One region of the Nocardia sp. CA-135953 genome, then DNA from elsewhere that is predicted to be linked to it. Evidence: riboswitches for the same ligand, from Rfam matches in the RefSeq annotation. Region 1 holds a riboswitch; the other holds the start of a gene.

What was found. A riboswitch is a leader RNA that binds a small molecule or an ion and turns the genes downstream of it on or off. The one in region 1 is predicted to bind cobalamin.
Region 2: another riboswitch for cobalamin. It lies ahead of ACQPXH_RS03255 (CbtB domain-containing protein); the one in region 1 lies ahead of metE (5-methyltetrahydropteroyltriglutamate--homocysteine S-methyltransferase).

The regions. Positions count from the first base shown of each region.
Region 1 is NZ_CP192082.1:2,184,474-2,192,105, reverse strand. It holds gene ACQPXH_RS10070 (pyruvate carboxylase) at 1-2,679, opposite strand, end outside; cobalamin riboswitch at 2,914-3,149, shown strand; gene metE (5-methyltetrahydropteroyltriglutamate--homocysteine S-methyltransferase) at 3,291-5,546, shown strand; gene ACQPXH_RS10060 (nuclear transport factor 2 family protein) at 6,002-6,388, opposite strand; gene ACQPXH_RS10055 (short-chain fatty acyl-CoA regulator family protein) at 6,614-7,632, shown strand, end outside.
Region 2 is NZ_CP192082.1:697,868-705,499, forward strand. It holds gene ACQPXH_RS03230 (ABC transporter ATP-binding protein) at 1-635, opposite strand, end outside; gene ACQPXH_RS03235 (sensor histidine kinase) at 903-2,198, shown strand; gene ACQPXH_RS03240 (response regulator) at 2,195-2,887, shown strand; gene ACQPXH_RS03245 (hypothetical protein) at 2,844-3,302, opposite strand; gene ACQPXH_RS03250 (CbtA family protein) at 3,396-4,178, opposite strand; gene ACQPXH_RS03255 (CbtB domain-containing protein) at 4,169-4,363, opposite strand; cobalamin riboswitch at 4,395-4,547, opposite strand; gene mhuD (mycobilin-forming heme oxygenase MhuD) at 4,613-4,927, opposite strand; gene ACQPXH_RS03265 (alpha/beta fold hydrolase) at 5,176-5,928, shown strand; gene ACQPXH_RS03270 (A/G-specific adenine glycosylase) at 6,098-6,982, opposite strand; gene ACQPXH_RS03275 (carbonic anhydrase) at 7,130-7,632, shown strand, end outside.

The DNA.
Region 1 (7,632 bases):
ATCGGCGGCGAAGTTTTCGATATCGACGCCGGTGCCGACCAGTGCGAGCGCGAGATCGCCGACCACCTTCGAGGACGGGGTGACCTTGACCAGTCGGCCCAGCAGCCGGTCCGCCGCAGCGTATTTCGCCTCGACCTCTTGGAAACGGTCACCGAGGCCGAGTGCGATGGCCTGCTGACGCAGATTCGACAGCTGACCGCCCGGGATTTCGTGGGTGTAGACCCGGCCGGTCGGGGCGGGCAGCCCGGATTCGAAGGGCGCGTACACCTTTCGCAGCGCCTCCCAGTACGGCTCCAGATCGCAGACGTTCTGCAGGCTGAGACCGGTGTCGAATTCGCTGTGCGCGGCGGCCGCGACGATCGCGGAAAGCGCGGGCTGGCTGGTGGTTCCGGCCATGGCGGCGCTCGCGCCGTCGACCGCGTCGGCACCGGCCTGCCACGCGGCGAGGTAGGTGGCCAGCTGACCGCCGGGGGTGTCGTGGGTGTGCACGTGCACCGGCAGGTCGAAGTTGCTGCGCAGCGCGGAGACCAGGGTCGCAGCGGCCGGAGCGCGCAGCAGGCCCGCCATATCCTTGATGGCCAGCACGTGCGCGCCCGCGTCGACGATCTGCTCGGCGAGCTTGAGGTAGTAGTCGAGGGTGTAGAGGTTTTCGTCCGGGTTGGACAGGTCGCCGGTGTAGCTCATCGCGACTTCCGCGATGGCCGTGCCGGTTTCGCGCACCGCGTCGATGGCCGGACGCATCTGGTCGACATTGTTGAGTGCGTCGAAGATGCGGAAGATGTCGATACCGGTGCTGGTGGCCTCCTGCACGAACGCGCGCGTCACCTGCTCCGGGTAGGGCGTGTAGCCGACGGTATTGCGTCCGCGCAGCAGCATCTGCAGACAGATATTCGGCACCGCCTCGCGCAGTGCGGCCAGCCGCTCCCACGGGTCCTCGAACAGGAAGCGCAGCGCCACATCATAAGTCGCGCCGCCCCATGCCTCGATCGATAGCAGTTCCGGGGTCAGGCGCGCGACATGTCGGGCGACACCGAGCAGACCATTGGTACGCACTCGAGTGGCCAGCAGCGACTGGTGTGCGTCGCGGAAGGTGGTGTCGGTGACGCCGACGGCCTTCTGCTCACGCAGCGCTTGCGCGAAACCCTCGGGACCGAGGCGCAGCAGCCGCTGACGGGAACCGTCCGGCGGCGGCACGCTCAGATCGATGGCGGGCAGCTTGTCGTGCGGATACACCGTGGTCGGACGCTCGCCGTGCGGCTTGTTGACGGTGATATCGGCCAGGTAGTTCAGGATCTTGGTGCCGCGGTCGGCCGAACCGCGCAGGGTCAGCAGCTGCGGGCGCTCATCGATGAACGAGGTGGTGACCCGGCCGGCCTTGAAGTCCGGATCGTCGAGCACCGCGAGCAGGAACCCGATATTGGTGGTGACGCCACGGATGCGGAATTCCGCGAGCGCACGACTGGCCCTGGCCACTGCGGCGTGCAGATCGCGGCCGCGGCAGGTGAGCTTGACCAGCATCGAGTCGAAGTAGGCGCCGATCTCCGCGCCCAGGTTCGCGCCGCCGTCGAGGCGGATGCCCGCGCCGCCGGGGGTGCGGTAGGCGGTGATGCGGCCGGTGTCGGGGCGGAAGCCGTTGGCCGGATCCTCGGTGGTGATCCGGCACTGCAGGGCCGCACCGCGAATGGCGACCTTGTCCTGGCTCAGACCGAGCTGTTCGAGGCTGTCCCCGGCCGCGATGCGCAGCTGGGACTGCACCAGATCGACATCGGTGATCTCCTCGGTCACCGTGTGCTCGACCTGGATGCGCGGGTTCATCTCGATGAAGACGTGGTTGCCGCGCTCGTCGAGCAGGAATTCGACGGTGCCCGCGCAGCTGTAACCGATCTGGCGAGCGAAGGCCACGGCATCGTTGCAGATGCGCATCCGCAGTGCGGGATCCAGGTTCGGGGCGGGCGCGAGCTCGATCACCTTCTGGTGGCGGCGCTGCACCGAACAGTCGCGCTCGAACAGGTGCATGACGTTGCCGTGCTGGTCGGCCAGGATCTGCACCTCGATGTGGCGCGGATTGACAACGGCCTGTTCCAGGAACACGGTCGGATCACCGAAGGCCGACTCCGCCTCGCGGGACGCGGCCTCGATCGATTCGCGCAGCTGTGCGGGATCGGCGACCCGGCGCATGCCGCGACCACCGCCGCCCGCTACGGCCTTCACGAAGATCGGATAGTCCAGCGCCTCGGATGCGGCGAGCAGTTCGTTCACATCGGCCGACGGCGCGCTGGACTTCAGCACCGGCAGACCCGCCGCCCGCGCCGCCTCGATCGCGCGGGCCTTGTTACCAGCCAGTTCGAGCACTTCGGCCGACGGACCGATGAAGGTGATGCCCTCGCGCGCACAGGCCGCCGCGAGGTCCGGGTTCTCGGACAGGAAGCCGTAACCGGGGTAAATGGCGTCGGCACCCGCGGACTTGGCCGCCTCGATGATCGCCTCTATCGACAGGTACGCCCGGACCGGGTGCCCCTCTTCGCCGATCTGGTAGGACTCCGCGGCCTTCAACCGGTGGACCGAGTTGCGGTCCTCGTAAGGGAAGACGGCGACCGTCCCGATGCCGAGTTCGTAAGCCGCGCGAAAGGCGCGGATGGCGATCTCGCCACGGTTGGCAACCAAGACTTTCGAGAACATTGAACTAAGGTACCCGCCCCGGAATCGTGGCCTGACGGGGAAGTCCCTTTCGCAGGAATCTTCACAACGGGTCCTAGCAGGCTTGCGAAGTTGTGTTCATACCTCCGACACATAACTGGGTGTTGGCTGTCGCGGCACGGAAATCGGGTGGCGCTACCGACTATGCTGGTTGACGCAGCTGGTTCGCCGTGCGTAGACGAGATGGAGCCCCGACGTCGCGTCACGGAGTCGAGTTCGCGGATCGGTGTAACCGGTGCGCGGACGAGAGGGAACCCGGTGAGAATCCGGGACTGTCCCGCAGCGGTATGCAGGAACGACCGCCGTCATCAGCACTGGGTAGTAGCGACTGCTTGCAGGTCGCTCGAAATGGTCAGCCCGGGAAGCGACGGCCAGTAGGTGAGCCCCGTACGGGGTCGGCCAGAAGGCCCGTGCCCGCAAGTCCGAAGACCTGCCAGCCGTGTCGGATACGCCGTATCCGGCGGCCACCGCCTCGTGGATTGGGCGCGCGGACCTCTGTGCGATTGTCGGGCTCCATCGGCGCGCCGGCACGTTCACTCGGTCTCCGCTAGCTCGTAGGGCAATGGTCTTCGATCTCAGCACTGGAGAAATTCGTGACTGTTACGCATAACCCGTTCACCGCGACGGTTCTCGGTCTCCCGCGGGTGGGGCCGCACCGTGAGCTCAAGCGTGCCACCGAGTCCTATTGGGCCGGGCGCATCGACGCGGAGCAACTACACGCGATCGCCCGCGACCTGCGGCTCGATCAGCTGACCGAATTACAAAGCGCCGGAATGGATTCCATCCCTATCGGCACCTTCTCCCATTACGACCAGGTGCTCGATACCGCAGTACTGCTCGGCGCGCTGCCGCCCAGAGTCGCCGGAATAGCCGATCCGCTGGATCGCTATTTCGCGGCGGCGCGCGGCACCGACACGGTCGAACCCCTGGAGATGACCAAGTGGTTCGATACCAATTACCACTATCTGGTGCCGGAAATCGGTCCGGAGACGGCGTTCTCGCTGGATCCATCGAAGGTGTTGGACGAGTTGCGGGAGGCGCTCGCGCTCGGGGTGCCCGCGCGGCCGGTAGTGGTCGGACCCATCACCTTCCTGAAGTTGGCGAAGGCGGCCGACGGTGCGGCGCTGGATCGCCTCGACGAGTTGGTACCGCTCTATCGGGAGCTGCTGCGGCTGCTTGCCGTGGCGGGCGCGGAATGGGTACAACTCGACGAGCCGATCTTGGTCACCGATCTGACCACCGACGAGGTCGAACTCGTGCGGCGGACCTACGCTGAACTGTCGGCCACGACGGATCGCCCCGCGCTGCTGGTTGCCACGTACTTCGGCAGGCCAGGTGCGGCGTTGAGCGGCTTGGCCGAGACCGAAATCGAAGGTCTCGCACTGGATTTCACGGTCGACGCCGATCCGTCCGGTGTACCGGCGCTGGCGAACAAGCTGCTGGTGGCGGGTGTGGTCGACGGTCGGAATGTCTGGCGGACCGATCTGGAAAAGGCTTTGGCGACGCTCGGCACGCTGCTGGGGTGCGCGAAATCCGTTGCGGTGTCGAGTTCCTGCTCGTTACTGCACGTGCCCTACACCTTGGCGAGCGAAACCGGCCTCGACGAGCGCCTGCGTTCCTGGTTGGCGTTCGGCGCGGAGAAGGTCGCCGAGGTGCGGTTGCTCGCGACCGGCCTGAGCGCGGGACCCGGGGCCATCGCCGACGAATTGGCCACGGTCCGTGCCGCCCTCGCCACCAGGCGCACCGATCCTCGGTTGGACAATTCGCAGGTGCGGGCGCGGCTGGCCACGCTCGGCGCGGATGCGACTCGGCGGGCACCCGCGCAACAGCGACGGGCATTGCAAGCCGAGCGGCTGCGGCTGCCATCGCTGCCGACCACGACGATCGGCTCGTATCCGCAGACCTCGGCGATCCGGCTGGCGCGTGCGGCACTGCGCAAGGGTGAGATCGACAGGTCCGAGTACGTGCGGCGGATGCGGTCCGAGATCGCGGATGTGATTGCGTTGCAAGAGCAGTTGGGCCTGGATGTACTGGTGCACGGCGAGCCGGAGCGCAATGACATGGTGCAGTACTTCGCCGAGCAGCTCGACGGATTCGCCGCCACCGACGCGGGCTGGGTGCAGTCCTACGGCACGCGTTGCGTGCGTCCGCCGATTCTGTTCGGCGATGTGGCGCGGCCCGCGCCGATGACCGTGGATTGGATCGGCTACGCGCAATCGTTGACCGATAAGCCGGTCAAGGGCATGCTGACCGGCCCGGTGACCATTCTGGCCTGGTCCTTCGTCCGCGATGACCAACCGTTGGCGGATTCGGCACGTCAAGTGGCGCTGGCGATCCGGGACGAGACGATCGATCTGCAGGCCGCGGGCATTCGGATCATCCAGGTCGACGAGCCCGCGCTGCGGGAACTGCTGCCGCTGCGCGCGGCCGATCAGGGCGATTACCTGCGGTGGTCGGTCGGCGTTTTCCGGTTGGCGACCTCCGGAGTTTCGGATGCCACGCAGATCCACACCCATCTCTGCTATTCGGAATTCGGTGAGGTCATCGATGCGATCGCCGGATTGGATGCCGATGTGACCTCGATCGAGGCGGCGCGCTCGCATATGGAGGTGCTCGACGATCTGAATGCGGCGGGCTTCGATCTCGGCGTCGGACCGGGTGTGTACGACATCCACTCACCGCGGGTGCCGACTGTGCAGGAGATCACCGCGTCCCTGCGCGCCGCGCTGAAGGCCGTTCCCGCCGAACGGCTTTGGGTCAATCCGGATTGCGGATTGAAGACACGTGGACCAGTCGAGGTCGAGGCGTCACTGCGCAATCTGGTCGCTGCTGCGGCCGCGGTGCGCTAAGCGGATGGTGCGCTCGTCCTCGCAGGCCGGGGCGAGCGCATCCGCCCGGGTTCGCGCCGTCCGGCGGACCGTTCCCAACAGTTTCTACGCCGAGAGCGACGGCGGCCGCACCGCCCTACGCGAACACCCGACCTGAGAATCGATCACATTGCCCCTCGAAGTCCGTGCAGCCCGATAGCGCGGTTTGGTCACCGCGCTATCGGGCTGCATATCAATGAGATTCGGTCCCAGGAAAAGGCCGTAGCCGACGGCGCGGCGTGTACCTCTCACAACTCTCGCCGTTGCGGACCATCGGCCGCAGGCGCGACCGCGCGCTCAGTCCCCGCCGCCAGGCCGTATGACATTCCGAGCAACGATCCATGCGTAACCCCTCCTCATACGTCGCCATCAGATATCACCCCTGATGTCCTACTTCGACGCATGGCAGACCGATTCGGTTCCGCCGATTCCCGCGACTATTCGGCCGCGGGCTCGGTTCCGAATGCGCGATTGATGGCGGCCATATCGAAGTAGTCGCGCCAAGCGGTGATGGCGCCGTCGGTGACCTCGAAGACGCCCACTACCGGCAGCGGTGTGTCTTTGCCCAGGCCGCGCAGGATATCGGTGCGCTCGTTCATGACAATATTCCCGGCGGCGACCTGGTGGTGCACGTCGAATTCGATGGATTCGAAGGTGCTGAGGAAACCGGCGATGAAATCGCGGATGGCAGCGCGACCCTTGATGGGTTCCATCGGAATGTTGTGGTAGACGGCGTCTTCGGCGAAGAAGGCGCTGATCCGGTCCGGGTCGGGATCGGCCCAGCTGCGGCACATTGCGGTGACGATTTCGTCGGGGCTCGACATTCGGTTCGCTCGCTTCCTTGCGCCGATACGATCGGCACATCGGTCGTTCGATCGCCCCGATTACACCAAACAATTGCTTGGTTGCGCCAGGATCAGCCCGTGACCAGCAGTTCGCGCTGCGGCACCCAGGCCAGCGGCCCTACTTCGCACGCTACGCAGGATTCACCTTCGGCAAAATCCCCTTGCAACAGCAGATTTCTGCGAGCGAGAATCCTCCATTTTGCGATGATTGCGAATTCCGAGGGCTACCATCTTGCGGTGCGCAAGATGTACGCGGGCGCCCGACTGAGACGGTTGCGCGAGGAACGGCGGATGACCCAGGCGGCACTGGCGAAATCCCTGGATCTATCGCCCAGCTACCTGAACCAGCTCGAGCGCGACCAGCGACCGCTTACCATTCCGGTGCTGCTGAAGCTCAACTCCACCTTCGACCTCGACGTGCAATTCTTCGCGGCCGACTCCGATGCCCGGCTGGTCTCGGATCTGCACGAGGTCCTCGTCGACGCGGCGGGCGGTGACAGTGCGCCACTGACCGAGGTGGAGGAACTGGCGACGCGACTGCCGGAGGTCTCCCGAATCGTCGTCGCGATGCATCGACGATTACGCGCGGCGACAGATCAACTCGATCTGCTCTCCGCAAGGGTGGCCGCGCCCACGGGCGCACCCGGCGTGCCCATGCCGTATGAGGACGTGCGGGACTTCTTCTACGACCATCACAATCACATCGCGCAGCTCGATCATGCGGCCGAACAGCTCTTCGAGGAGTGCGGTCTGAGCATCGGATCCCTCGATCGACAACTCGCCAGGGTGGCCGAGGAGCGCGCCGGGGTCACCGTGCTGGTCCGCGGTGACGGCGCGGATCCGTCCATCCCGAAACGGCAGTACGATCCGGACAGCCGCACGCTGACGCTGGCGCGGCGGCTGCGTCCTGGGCAGCGCGCATTTCAAATCGCCACTACCCTCGGTTTTCTGCTGTACGGCAAGGATTTGGATGCCGTGCTCGCCGAAACCCCGTCGCTCACCGGCGAATCCAGGACGTTGGCGCGCATCGGGTTGGCGAATTACTTCGCGGGCGCGTTAGTGCTGCCTTATGGCCGCTTTCTGCGGTCGGCCGAGGAATTGCGCTATGATATCGATCTGCTCGGTCTGCGTTTCGAGGTCGGCTTCGAGACCATCTGCCACCGGTTGAGCACCCTGCAGCGGCACGGGCAGCGCGGCGTTCCGTTCTTCCTGGTCCGCACCGA
Region 2 (7,632 bases), 1.5 Mb from region 1:
GATTCGGTGAGCAGTTGCCCGCCCGAGATCACCCCGACGCGATCGCAGATCTCCTGCACCTCGCTGAGCATGTGGCTGGACAACAGCACGGTATGACCGTCACCGGCGAGAGTTGTGATGAGCTCCCGCATTTCGGCCATGCCCTGCGGGTCGAGGCCATTGGTCGGCTCGTCCAGGATCAGCAGATCGGGACGGCCGAGCAGGGCCGCGCCGACACCGAGGCGCTGCTTCATGCCGAGGGAGTAGGTGCGGAATTTGTCATCGGCGCGATCGACGAGGCCGACGCGGTCGAGTGCGTCCTCCACGTCGGCACGCGCTAGGCCGCGGTATTTCGCGAGTACCCGCAAGTTGTCGCGGCCACTGAGGTAGGGGTAGAAGCCCGGACCCTCGATGAGGACGCCGATGCGGCGGACCACGGCCGGATCGCCCGGAGTATGTCCGAGCACGGTGGCGGAGCCCTCCGTCGGACGGATCAATCCGACCAGCATTCGCAGCGTGGTCGTCTTGCCCGCGCCGTTCGGACCGAGGAAGCCGTAGATCTCGCCGGGTGTGACATGCATGTGCACGCGGTCGACGGCGGCGTGGGTGCCGTAGCGTTTGGTCAGCCCTGCGGTGACCACGATGGAATCTGTCATGCACCGAGAATCCGCCCCGACCAGGGATGGCACATCCGTCACGCGGCGATGCTCGACGTACGTACCTCGGCCTACGAAGACCGTGACCGCGGCCGGGACGACTGATTTCGCAAGCACGTGGGTGAACGCCCGCTCCTGGCTGTCACCTCGACCGGCGGCCCGCGACGCGACCGTTGAGGCACCCACGGCCGGCAAATATTCGGGGGCGGGCGGAGCATACGTAGCGCGGCGGACGTCGTGGCCCGTCCGGGCTAATAGGCTGCAAGTGTGACAGCGCCAGGGGAATCGAAACGTGGCCCGGTCGTTCAGGACTGGGTGCTCACGCTCGTCGTCGCGGCGATCCAGCTCGTCGGGGGACGCAATGCCAACCTGCGCCAGACCGGAGTGCACGCACTCGACGCATTCGGCTATGTGCTGTTGCTGATCGGACCGGTGGCGTTATTGCTACGCCGTTCCTACCCGCGGCCCGCGCTGCTCGTGACGATCGTGTCCTGCGCGGTGTACCTGCTGCGCGGCTATGGCTACGGCCCGATCTTCGTCTCGCTGGTGATCGCGTTCATCAGCGCCGCGATCGTCGGATCGCGCTGGTGGACATATCCGCTCGCGCCGATCGGCTATCTCGCGCTGCTCTGGCCGCTGCCCGCGCTGGTCGGGCATCCGGCCGACCCGTGGCTGGCCTTCGGCATGATCGCCTGGCTGGGTGTGCTGGTCGCGATCGCGGAGGGGATCCGCCAGCGCCAGGCGGTGCTGGTGGCACGCAGGCAGCGGGCCGAGGCGGCCCGCCGCGATGAGGAGGCGCAGCGCGAACGGCGGGCCAGCGAGGAACGGCTCGCGATCGCGCGCGAGCTGCACGATGTACTGGCACATAGTCTTTCGCTGATCAATGTGCAGTCCTCGGTCGCGCTGGAACTCTTCGCCAAGAAGCCGGAACAGGCCGAATCGGCGCTCGCGGCAATCAAAACGGCGAGTAAGGATGCGTTGGCCGAGGTCCATACGCTGCTGCACTCGATCCGCAGTGGCAGCACGGCCGAAGTGCGCGACACGGAGGTCGAGCCGGAATTCGCGCGTGCACGTCCCGATTCCGAACGGGACCACGATAATTCGGATGCCGGCAGCGTCGAAGCCCCGCCGCCGCCCGCCCCGCGGAGCCCGGCCCCGAGCATCGAGGACCTGGACGCACTGCTGCAGCGCACCCGTGCCGCCGGTCTCACCGTCGATACCCGCGTTATCGGCACCACGCACAAACTGCCCAGCGTCGTCGACGTGGCGGCGGCCCGCATCATCCAGGAATCGCTGACCAATGTGGTCCGTCACGCCCCCGGCGCACCGGCCGCGGTGACCATCCGCTATGCCGCCGATTCGGTCGAGATCACCATCGACAACGCTCGCGCCACCGGCACACAATCGAAGTCCGCAGCCGGCGGTGGCAATGGCATTCTCGGAATGCGTGAGCGGGCACACGCCCTCGGCGGCCAGCTCATCGCGGGTCCGCGGCCCAGTGGCGGATTCCGTGTGGTGGCCCGGCTGCCGTCCAAGGTGGGGGCTCAGGAGGAGGCGCGATGAACGGCGGCGATTCGAGGGACGCGGGTGGGCCTGTCCGGGTATTGGTTGCCGACGACCAAGCCCTTGTGCGCGGCGGTTTCGTCGCTCTGCTCGATGCGCAGGACGGCATCGAGGTGGTGGGGGAGGCCGACAACGGCGAACAGGCCGTCCGCATGACCCGCAGCCTGACCCCCGACGTGGTCCTGATGGATATCAGAATGCCGGTCCTGGACGGCCTCGCCGCCACCAGGATGATCGCCGAGGATCCGAAACTCGCCGAGGTGAAGGTTGTCGTGCTGACCACCTTCGAACTCGACGAATACGTTTTCGAAGCAATGCGCGCCGGGGCAACGGGGTTCTTGGTCAAACACACCGAACCCGCCGACCTCGTCCGCGCCGTCCGAGTCGTCGCCGTGGGCGACGCCCTGCTCTCACCCGGCGTCACCCGCCGCCTCATCGCCGAATTCTCCGCCCACGCCAAACAACCTCCACCCGCCGCCTTCACCGAACTCACCGACCGCGAGCGCGAGGTCATGACCCTGGTAGCCGAGGGCCTCACCAATGCCGAAATCGGCGAACGCCTCTTCATGAGCCCCGCCACCGCCCGCACCCACGTCAGCCGCATCCTCATGAAACTGGACGCCCGAGACCGCACCCAACTCGTGGTCATGGCATACGAATCCGGCCTGGTCCGCCCGGGCTGGCAATGACGCGGTCCTGTGCGAAATAGCGGCGGGCGGTCGGGGGGTACATGGCGGGGATGGCAACCAAGACGGCCAGGATGTGCCCGGTGCGGAAGATTCCGGCGATCACTGCGGATGCGGTGAGGTCGTCGAACAGGTCACCGATCTGCTCGGCGGACAACGCGGCTGCCAGCGGTTCGATGATCAGTGAGGCCAAGCCGATAACGCCGATGCCGAAGGTGAGCACCAGCCTGGCCCAGCGGGCGCCGCGCGTCATCTGGACGGCAACGCCGAGAACCACCAGGTAGATGCCGCCGCGAATGGCCAGACCTGTTGCGAGCGAGCCGATATCGGCATTCGGGCGGTCCAATTGCACGGCGGTGTAGGTGATGGCCTCGCCGACGCCGCAGAGCAGCGCAATGGCGAAGCCGGTGAATGCCACAGAAACCGCGTGCGGTGGGTCGGTTCGCGGCCGTACGGAAAAGGCAGTGCCGGTCATGCGACCGACACTGCCCTGCGCGGTCCGAACTCCGGATCAGCCTGCGGTAGCGGCTGTTTCTCGTACCAGAGTGCTATCGCGCGTCGCGAATTCGGTGAGCGCCGCGAAACCGAGGCCGAGACAGGCCCACAGGGTGGCCGTCTCGCCGAGCGATGTCGCACGGAACTGCCACAGCAGGACGGCCGGGAAGTCGTCCTTCACCTCGTTCACACCGGGCAACAGGACGTACCCGAATACGACGATGAGGACGAATGCCGCGACCCCGGCGATCAGCCGGACCGTACCGAGTTGCGCGCCAAGCAGTTTGTAGACGTAGAGCCCGATACCCACGGCAGCCAGTCCGAGTAACACCGCCGCCAACCACAGCAGGGTGCGCTGGTTGATGGTGTCCGGTTCACCCACGGCGGGCGGATTGGCCGGGTATTTGAAGAACGGCACCGCCACGATCGCGGTCCAGCCGGCCGATGCCAATCCCAGCGCGAGCTTCGGCCCCGACAAGGTGGTGTACCGGCGTGCGAAATGCGCGACCGATGCGAAGATCGCCCCGAGCGCGAGCCCGGCGAGTCCGAGCGCAAGGAACTGCCCGAACTTCTGTCCGGACCGACTGACCAGCGGTTCTTCCTCGTCACCGTGCGTATGCCCGGCTGGTTCCTCGGCGTGCTCGGCGGCCTTGGCGGTATTGGCCTCTTCGATGGAGATGGCGGCGTCGATCTTGGGCTCGCCGACGAAATAGCCCACTGTCGCGGCCAGCAGACCGGCGATGAGGCCGGCCAGCAGGCCACGGATCAGCAGGGTCTTGAGCGATCCGATCAATGGCACGGCACACCGAGCAGGTGACGTCCGTCGTGCATGAGCTCATGCAGATACATCCCGCTGCGCGAGATGACGCCCTGATCGAAGCCGACCAGGTACAGCGTGAGCAATGCGAGCAGAACGACGCCCACTGCGATGAGCAGCGTGCCGAGTGAATCAGTTGCCCGACTCGGTGAATGCGCGATAGCCATTCGAGTCCTCCTAGGGATGCGCGTCCCGTGAGTTGTTCGGTGCAAGGGTGCCGGTGTCTGGCTTTCCGGCACCGAGGACTCGGTGCAAGAACACAGTGGCGCGACCGCTCCGGATTTTCACCGAATTACCGCGTCACCCTCGCGTTTGTCATTTCGAACTGTGACATCTGTGCACGCCCGCCGTCAACACGGCGGGTAACTTGCCCAGGCCGGGATGGGCGCGTCGCGCGCCGCGTCTGTCCAGCGGTTTCAGGAAGCGGACTTGGCCGCGACGTCCAGTACGACCTCGAATTCCAGCAGCGAGACACCCGTCGAAACCGGCTTCTGCCGCTCGCCTGCGTGGGCCTCGCGCGCGGGTCCGTCCCGCCACGCCGCGAACGACTCCTCCGAATCCCACTGGGTGACAACGAAGTACCGATTCTCCCCGGCTACCGGCCGGAGCAACTGGAAGCCGAGGAAGCCCGGCGAGCCCTCGACCGCGTGCGCGCGATGGGCGAATCGCTTCTCCAACTCGGGGCCCGCGCCCTCCGGAACCTCGATCGCATTGATCTTCACAACAGCCATGCGCTCGACAATACGTTCGCCGATGAACCCGGCTACCACGGATCTGTCTTACGAGCGACGTTCGCGGCCCGTCTCGCGCCCGCGCGAAGGCGCGGCCATCGACTCAGCCGAGTGGCCGAAGCGCATGCGACGAAGTCGCGAGTCTCGGCCGCGCCCCCAGCGATTGCTTGCAGGTCGCTCGAAAGGGTCGGACGCGAGACACCAGGGGCCGCGAACACGCAGCGCCGTAGGCGCTGCAAACTGTCACAGTGTTGTATGACGAAGGTGGAGCAGGGGTGCCGATCCTGCTGCTGCACGGACTGATGGGCAGTGCCCGCACCTGGCGCGATCACCTCGACTGGCTGCGCAAGTTCGGCCACGTCTACACCTTCGACGCCGCCGGTCACGGTCGTCCCGCGCCCGTGGAATTGACCACCGAGGCCTTCATCGACGACCTCGCCGCGGCCACCGCCGAAATTTCCGAACCCATGGTGGTCATCGGACATTCGATGGGCGGTCTGCACGGCTGGGTTTTCGCCGCGGGATATCCGGAGCGGGTGCGCGCGCTGGTGGTCGAGGATATCGCCCCCGACTTCCGTGGCCGCACGGCCGCGAACTGGGCGGCCATGATCGAGTCCTGGCCGCAGCCGTTTCCGGATGCGGATGCGGTGCTGGACTACTTCGGCCCGGTCGCCGGTCGCTACTTCCTCGACTCCTTCGAGCACGGCCCCGACGGCTACCGACTGCACGGTTCGGTCGCCACCTTCCGCGATATCTCCGAGGAATGGGGAACCCGCGACTTCTGGGCGCAATGGCGCGCGGTCGAAGCGCCCGTTCTCTTGATCGAGGGCGAATTCACCATCACCCCCGAGGGCCAGATGCGGCAGATGGCCGATGTCCACCCGAACGCCGTCTACGTCCGCATCCCGGGCGCTGGCCATCTGGTGCACGACGACCAACCCGAGCGCTACCGCACCGAGGTCGAAGCCTTTCTCCGGAAGGCCCTGAACCTTCCCGCATGAGGCTGTGTTCCGCCCTCGGCCGTCAGGGCGAACGGCCCGTCGGTCTTATTCGACAAGGTCCTCGATGACGTCGCACGAGGCTGTTCCAGCTTCGCCGGCCGACGCGAGCAGTCCGTAGTGGAGTGTCCGATCGGGGCTTGTTCGACAAGGACTCGAAAACCCCGATTGTCTAGCCCTCGCCGGCCAGCGCGAACAGCCCGTCGGAGGTTTGTTCGATGAGGCCGTCGACCAGCAACGAGTCCAAAGCTCGGTCGCGCTGGCCGGGATCGCGAGTCCAGGCCAGATCCAACCGGATTCGCTCGACCGGCCCGCTCGCGTCGCGTAACACGTCGAGCAGCCGACCGCGCGCCTGACGATCGGTGCCCTCGTACTTCTGCGTCTTACGAACCACATCCGAGACCGGCCTGCCCGCCGAAACCCACGCGCATTGCGGCAGCGGGCAACGCGAGCAGTCGGGCGTGCGCGCCGTGCACACCGTCGCGCCGAGTTCCATCAGCGCGGCGGAAAACATTGCGGCATGGTCGATTCGGCGCGGCAGCAGCGCTTCGGTCTCGGGTAGATCGCGCGACGACGGATTACCGGCCTGCGCGCGCCCGTGCACCGCGCGCGCCACCACCCGGCGAACATTGGTGTCCACCACCGGAACTCGCTGTCCGTAGGCGAAACAGGCCACCGCCCGCGCGGTATACGCGCCGATACCCGGCAGACCGAGCAGCACATCCACATCGGTCGGCACCTCGTCGCCGTGTTCGTCGGCGAGCACCTTCGCGCATTCGTGCAGCCGCAACGCCCGCCGCGGATATCCGAGCTTGCCCCAGGCACGCAGCACCTCGGCCTGCGACGAGGCCGCCATGGCGGAGGGGACCGGCCAGCGCGCGACCCACTCCCGCCAGATCGGTTCGACCCGGACCACCGGCGTCTGCTGCAGCATGATCTCGCTCATCAGGATCTGCCAGGCGGTGACGTCCTTGCGTCGCCACGGCAGATCCCGCGCGGTCTCCCGGTACCAGTCCAGCAACGATTCGGCATCCACCCGATTGGTACCCGTCGTGATCTTGGGTTTTCCGCCTGCATGCTGTTGCGCTGCGCCGCCCTCCGACACTGCCCTCACCGTTCCTATTGTCCTGCGGCCGGTCGATATTTGCCGAGCCGTAACGAACCGGACTCGCTGGTAACCATTGCGATGTGCACAATGGTCGGTATGCCGGATTCCAACCCGATCAGTGCCTGGAAATCCCTTCGCGAGGGCAATGCACGCTTCGTGAACGGCAACCTGCTGCATCCTAGTCAGGGCGCGGTCGACCGGGCCAAGCTCGTCAGCGGCCAGCACCCGCACGCAATCCTCTTCGGCTGCGGCGACTCCCGCGTGGCGGCCGAGCTGATTTTCGACCAGGGCCTCGGCGATATGTTCGTCGTGCGCACCGCCGGCCATGTCGTGGACAGCTCGGTGCTCGGCTCGATCGAGTACGGCGTGCAGGTCTTGAATGTGCCGCTGATCGTGGTGCTCGGGCACGACAGCTGCGGCGCGGTGAAGGCCACCATCGACGCGCTGGACGGTGGCGAAGTGCCCGGCGGATTCATCCGCAGTGTGGTCGAGCGGGTCACGCCGTCGATTCTGGTCGGACGCCGGGAAGGGCTGTCCACCGTCGACGAGATGGAGGCCAGGCACGTGGTGGAGACCAGCCGACTGCTCATGCAGCGCTC